Regions from separate parts of the Rhizobium arsenicireducens genome, predicted to be linked through region 2. Evidence: riboswitches for the same ligand, from Rfam matches in the RefSeq annotation. Region 2 holds a riboswitch; the other holds the start of a gene.
The links. Region 2 has a riboswitch for cobalamin ahead of cobU (bifunctional adenosylcobinamide kinase/adenosylcobinamide-phosphate guanylyltransferase). Riboswitches for the same ligand answer to the same signal wherever they lie in the genome.
Positions count from the first base shown of each region.

Region 1 (3,403 bases), 360 kb from region 2:
GCCTCGGCGTCGCGACGGGCGATGAGGTTCTCGCGGAAGTTCCTGAACGCGCGGGCGAGATCGCCAATTTCATCGGCACGGTCGACCCCGGCGAGTTCCACATCGACATGTCCCTCTGCCAGCCGGTTCATGGCGGCGGTTGCCCGGTTGAGCGGGCTCAGCAGCCGGCGCATGACGAAGACTGCAAGCCCGACACCGCAGGCAAGCACGAATACGCCGAGCGCCGCCAGAACGAAAGCCATGTCACGCGACTGCTCGCGGGCCCCGGTGATGTCCGCCCCGGCCTTGCGCGTCTCCCGATCCACGACCGCTGCGACAATGGCGCCCGTGGCCTCGATCTCCTTTTGAAGGGCATCGGAGAAGCCGTCGAAGCCGCCCATCAGCCTGTTGCCCTCCGCCGGTCCGCCGGCGATGAAGGCATTGGCCATCTGGACACCTGCTTTATGAAAGTCGCCATAGCGGTCGGAGAGTAGCTTCATGGCGGGAACGAGTTCGGGGGCCTGCAATGCGACAGCCAGGTCGTTGATGCGCTCGATCAGTTTGGCAAGGCGCGCTCCTTCCTGCTCAGCAAGCAGGAAGCCGTCGTCCAGGCCGTCCAGGCCCTGTGTCGCCGAAATGTCGGTGAGGGATTCCTGAGTGCTGACGATCGCCAGTTCCACGTCCTTCTGGCTGGCGATCAGTTCGCGCAGCAGCATGCCGGCCTTACTCTCTTCCTCGTAAAGGCCAATGACCGCCTCGAGTTGCCGCTGACCGGCTATATCGGAAATGGCAATCACCGAGACACTGACGAGCACAAGAGCGCCAATGCCAGCCGAAACAGCCTTGCCGAGGCGGATTTTGAGAAGATTCATGTTGACCCCAATTGCCTATGAAGAGTGGAAACAGCCTCACCGAGCCATTCGGTGCGCAATACTTGCATCATGCAATTGGTGGAGAGAACTCCCAGGCAGGGCTAGTTTTAGCCCAGGATATTTAACGCATGTTAAACATAGCGGTCGAGAGCGACATTGCTGCAGAATACGATCAAAAGCTTACGTCGCATCAGGCTGCCGCAGGTTTCCCCAGACTTCGTCGAAGACAAGCTCCTCGAGCGGCAGCTTTTGCCGCCAACCCTTCAGCGCCAGTTCCGGTTGGTCGTAGAGCCGGTCGACATAGCCGATGCAGAACCAGCCGATCACCTCGACATGGGCCGGTATGCCAAGCAGGGCGCGGATGTCCTCCTGGTGAAAGATGCTGACCCAGCCGACGCCAACACCCTCGGCCCGTGCCGCGAGCCACAGGTTCTGCACGGCACAGACGGTTGAATAGCTGTCCATCCGCGGATTGTGGGTGCGCCCCAGCACGACAGGACCGCCGCGGGTCGGATCGCAGGTGACGCAGATGCCGACTGGCGCCTTGCGGATCCCCTCCAGCTTGAGTCGCATATAACTGTCGCGGCGCTCGCCCGAAAACAATTCGGCCGCCTCGCCATTGGCCTTGGCGAAGGCACGCCACACCGCCTCCCGGCGCGTGGCGTCCCGCACCACGAGAAAATTCCACGGCTGCATGAAGCCGACAGAAGGCGCCGCATGGGCAGCCTCCAGAAGGCGCGCGATCAGCTCTTCCGGCAACGGATCTGGCAGGAACTGGTCGCGCACGTCACGGCGGGTACGGATCGCCCGGTAGACGGCCTCGCGCTCTTCGCTCGAAAAGGCGCCAGCCCGGACGAGATGGTCGTTCGGTTCATCGTGCATCGTCATATCCCCAACAATGCGCACGACCGCCCGCCGTCCGCGCGGGCAAAGCCTATCGTGTCAGGCCGGTCTTCTGACTCCGGATCCTCCGGCCGCCCCTGCCTTCCCGGTTGAACAACCAGTGGCAAATCACTGAAAGGATTCCAGATCCTTCCCGGCGGCGGCCGTCCCCGTCACAGCGTTGGGCACGTTCCGGACTTGGCATGGCGCCGCACCGAATTCCCGATTCTCCCGCCGTGAAAGGCAGGCACCTGACGCGGATAGTTACTACAGATCGTGGCTCGCAAGGCAAGCGGCCCGACGCGCGGCAAGGTCACCCGGCTGTCGGAAAATAGCGCACGTAGGCGATCTCCTCGCCATCCGGCGACCAGCACGGGACGTTGATCGTGCCCTGCCCGCCGAACAGTTCGAACAATGTCTCCAGATTTCCGCCGTCCGCATCCAGGAGGCGCAGCCGCACGTCAAGATCGCGTGGATGGTCAAAGACATCCGGGCCGTAGGACAAAAGCAGGACCTTGTCGCCCTTCGGCGAGGGATGCGGGAACCAGTCACCGAAGGCACTGTCGGTGATCCGCTCGGCCGCCCCGCCTTCGGAGGGCACGCGCCAGATCTGCATCCGCCCCGAGCGGCTGGAATTGAAATAGATCCATTTCCCGTCCGGCGAATAGTCCGGACCGTCGTTGCGCCCCTCGCCGAAGGTGAGCCTGGCCTCCTCCCCGCCATCGACGGAGATCGTGTAGATGTCGAAGATCTCGTCGCGAATGCCGCAATAGGCCAGCGTCCGGCCGTCCGGTGACCAGCCGTGCCAGTAGGAGGGCATATTCTGCGTGACCTGACGCGGCTCGCCGCCCTCGACCGGCAGGATGTAGATGCAGGATTTGCCGTGCTCCACCTTGTCCGACACCACGAGCCATCGGCCGTCGGGTGAAATGCCGTGGTCGTTATTGCAGTCGGTGGCGAAGTCGGTATCAATTTGCTGCGGCGCGGCACTGCCATCCACCGGCAGGCGATAGAGCAGACCGTCGCCGTTGATGATCAGCGATGCGCCGTCCGGGCTCCAGTTGGGTGCCTCGACCAGTTGATCCGACTGCCAGACCACGCGGTGCGTGCGGCTGCGGATACTGTAGATCTCGACGGAACTGCGCATCGCTTCGCCCTCGTCAGGCCGCAGACGCTGGGATCAGCGGTCGCGGAAGCGGTTGGTGATCGGATAGCGCCGGTCTCGTCCGAAATTCTTGCGGGTGATCTTCACGCCCGGCGCCGACTGGCGGCGCTTGTACTCGGCGAGGTAGAGCAAATGCTCAACCCTGTGGACGGTGGCGATCTCGTGGCCACGCGCAACGATTTCCTCGACCGACATTTCCTTCTCGACCAGGCATTCGAGGATATCGTCCAGCACCGGATAGGGTGGCAGCGAATCCTGGTCCGTCTGGTTGGGCCGAAGCTCGGCCGAAGGCGCCTTGGAGAGGATATTGGCCGGGATCACCTCACCCGACGGGCCGAGTGCGCCTGGCGGCACATGCTTGTTGCGCCACGCGGCCAGCGCATAGACCTGCATCTTGTAGAGGTCCTTGATCGGATTGAAGCCGCCGTTCATGTCGCCGTAGAGCGTCGCATAGCCGACCGACATTTCCGACTTGTTGCCCGTCGTCACGACCATCGAGCCGAAC
Region 1 is NZ_CAXHYK020000001.1:1,123,742-1,127,144, reverse strand. Features, by position in the region: gene ACWPVA_RS05305 (methyl-accepting chemotaxis protein) at 1-851, opposite strand, end outside; gene bluB (5,6-dimethylbenzimidazole synthase) at 1,032-1,733, opposite strand; cobalamin riboswitch at 1,780-2,003, opposite strand; gene ACWPVA_RS05295 (TolB family protein) at 2,047-2,880, opposite strand; gene ACWPVA_RS05290 (NAD+ synthase) at 2,914-3,403, opposite strand, start outside.
Region 1: linked by a shared signal. The riboswitch ahead of bluB (5,6-dimethylbenzimidazole synthase) and the one ahead of cobU (bifunctional adenosylcobinamide kinase/adenosylcobinamide-phosphate guanylyltransferase) in region 2 are both predicted to bind cobalamin.

Region 2 (3,403 bases):
TGGAGGCACAAGCGCGTCGCGCCAAGCGCTTCACCGAAATGGCCGCGGCCGCGGCTCTGCTCGAGGCGCTGCGCGTCACGGATTAATGCTTCGCTAACCATAAAGGTGGGACTCTTTGGCGGATTAGAATCATCCGTCCGGGGTTGCTCATGTTTGCGCGCTTCTTCAAGTTTGGCTTTGCGCTGTTGTTGCTCGGTGCTTTGGCGTCCTGCAGTCTCATCAACGGCCGGCCCATCACCCGGCCGCTCAGCTACAACGTGAGAGACGTCACCGTGATCGCCGATGCGACCGTACCGACGAGGATCGTCGCCGGTGTGGACCGTCGTGTATCCGCTGCCATTGCGGCGACACGGCCGCCGGCTGGCGCCGAGCGGGTGGTCGTTCTCGTGCGGATCGAAAGGCTCAGGTACGGCTTCAACGCGCGCCGGCATCTGCAGGCCGCCCGATTCTCGGTGACCGCCGCCTCGGTGGAGACGGGCGACCCGGTCGCAACGGGCAGCTTCCTGGTCCACAACCCGACCAATGATCCGCGTATTGCGGAGGAGCGGCTTGCCGAAGAGATCGCCAGCCGCGTGCGCTTCGCCTTTTCGTTGGCGTCGCCATCCTTGCGCAAGGTTGTCCGGCCGCCGCGCACGCAATCCACCAGGCTGAAGTCCGCTCTGGCGCCCGAGACGCCGGCCGTTGTCGCGCCGACGGCAGCGACCGCAACCAGAGCCGAGCCTACCGCAACGCTTCCGGCAGCGGTTGCTCCGCCCGCCGAGGCGTTCGAAACGAACATCGAGGAAGGCGCACGCGGAGCGGTCAAGCTCGGCGGCGCGTCGCTAGTCGTCCCCTGCGATCCGACCGAGAACAAGGACTGCTCAGCACCGAAGCCGTGAAAGCTTCGCGCTCGCTTCGATTGACTTGGGCAGGCCTTCCACCTATTTCAAATGCTACGGATGGTTTCCGATCTGCCTAAGGGGGGCTCGGAAAGCAAAAGGGAATGCGACGGCGGGGATCCAGACCGGGACCGCCAATCGCAGCCGACCCCGCGACTGTAGAGCGGCGAGGGTCTTCCGTTCGACACAGATCTCGACGAAGGATGGCGGTTCGCGTGGTGCGGACGATCCAAGGCGAGGCCTGAGCCGGAAAAGCCACTGGAGGGCTGCGCGATCAGCCGGGGCCGGACGCCTCTATCATCTACGAATCGTCCTCCCTTTCGCGTCGCATCCACCTCCGGGAAGGCAAGGAAGATCCGCCGGTGCTTATCGAGCACCACGACCCGCGAGCCAGGAGACCTGCCAACCGTGCCGGGCATCAAGCCCACACCTTGTAAAGGGGAGGCTCCCCTTGTTGCCAGCACGGAGGTTGTCGTGGCGACACTATCGACGAACGGGATCCCCGGATCCCGTGAATGCGCACATCTTGCGGTCTCGTTTAGCGAGGTCCGCTGCAGCTCGGTCGGGCAACGCCTGTCTGCGTCCGGCGGCTGGAACCTGCGGCCGCACCATGGCTGCCGCACTCTCCTTATTCCTGCCGGCAGGTGCTGAGCCATGGCTGGCAAATCCTCTTCCATTCTCGTTCTCGGCGGCGCCCGTTCGGGCAAGTCGCGCTTTGCCGAAGGTCTTGCCCTCGATTGCGCGGCTGACCTCCATTATGTCGCGACCGGTCGCGCATTCGACGACGAAATGCGCGACAGGATAGCCAGGCACCGGGCCGATCGCGGCGATGGCTGGGCGACCCACGAGGAGCCGGTCGAACTGGTCGGCCAACTCAAGAAGCTCGATGATCCGTCCCGCGTCGTGCTGGTCGACTGCCTGACGCTGTGGGTCACCAACCTGATGCTGGAAAACCATGACGTGGCGGCCCGCTCGGCCGAATTGGCCGCGTTTCTCCCGCAGCTGAAGGCAAGGGTGATCCTGGTATCGAACGAGGTCGGGCTTGGCATCGTGCCCGAAAACCGCATGGCGCGCGAATTCCGCGACCATGCCGGACGACTCCACCAACTAATCGCGGCCAGCGCCGCCGAAGTCTATTTTGTCGCGGCCGGCTTGCCGCTGAAAATGAAGGGTTGACCATGCTGCAACAGAAGATCCCCGCGACCGTCATCACCGGCTTTCTCGGCGCCGGCAAGACCACGATCATCCGCAATCTGCTGATGAATGCCGGCGGCAAGAAGATCGCGCTGATCATCAACGAGTTCGGCGATCTCGGCGTCGACGGCGATGTGCTGAAGGGCTGTGGCGCGGACAACTGCACCGAGGACGACATCATCGAGCTGACCAATGGCTGCATCTGCTGCACCGTCGCTGACGATTTCATCCCGACCATGCAGCGCCTGCTGGAACGCGACGTGAAGCCCGACCACATCGTCATCGAGACCTCCGGTCTGGCACTTCCCCAACCCCTGGTCGCCGCCTTCAACTGGCCGGACATCCGCACCCGCGTCACCGTCGACGGCGTCATCACCGTGGTCGACAGCGCCGCCGTTGCCGCCGGCCGCTTCGCCGACGATCACGACAGGGTGGACGCCGCCCGCGCGCTGGACGAAGGCCTCGACCACGACAGCCCGCTGGAAGAACTGTTCGAGGATCAGCTGACCTGCGCCGACCTCATCATCCTCAACAAGACCGACCTGCTCGACGCCGAGGGCATCGCCAGGGTGCGGGCCGAGGTGGCCGAACGCATCCACCGCAAGCCGACGCTGATCGAGGCGAGGAACGGCGACGTGCCGGCGCTGGTGCTGCTCGGCATCGGAGCGGGCACCGAGGACGATATCGAGAACCGCAAGTCGCACCACGAGATGGAGCACGCGGCGCTGCACGAAAGCGGCGAGGCCCATGACCATCATCACGACCACGACGAATTCGAGAGCTTCGTGATGAAGCTCGGCGCGATCACCGATCCGTCCGGCTTCGTCGATCGACTGAAGAGCGTGATCGAAGCCCATGATGTGCTGCGTCTCAAGGGTTTCATCGACGTGCCGGGCAAGCCGATGCGCCTCGTCATCCAGGCGGTCGGTTCCCGCATCGACACCTATTTCGACCGCCCCTGGGCCTCCGGCGAAACCCGCGAAACCCGCTTCGTCGTCATCGGCCTGCACGACTGGGATTTCGGCGCGGTGGTCGAAGCCGTCGAGAAGGCGGCTTGAGGTTTGAATAAGCGTATGAGCGCGCGGTTCACCCCCCTCTGGCCTGCCGATCTCCCCCTCATGGGGGGAGATCGGCATGCGGTACCCGCAACGACGGTGGCTGGACTTCCCGCATCTGTCAGTTCCTGGAGTGCTCGCTCGACGATGGAACGTTCGGCGAGGCTTGCCATCTTCCGATCTCCCCCCTTGAGGGGGAGACGCCCGGCAGGGCAGAGGGGGGTACCCGCGACGCTCCAGGGCAGCAATGAGGGGCATGTTACCCATGCCGTGCGC
Region 2 is NZ_CAXHYK020000001.1:1,483,167-1,486,569, reverse strand. Features, by position in the region: gene ACWPVA_RS07025 (ATP12 family chaperone protein) at 1-86, shown strand, start outside; gene ACWPVA_RS07020 (hypothetical protein) at 150-878, shown strand; cobalamin riboswitch at 923-1,299, shown strand; gene cobU (bifunctional adenosylcobinamide kinase/adenosylcobinamide-phosphate guanylyltransferase) at 1,533-2,054, shown strand; gene cobW (cobalamin biosynthesis protein CobW) at 2,057-3,130, shown strand.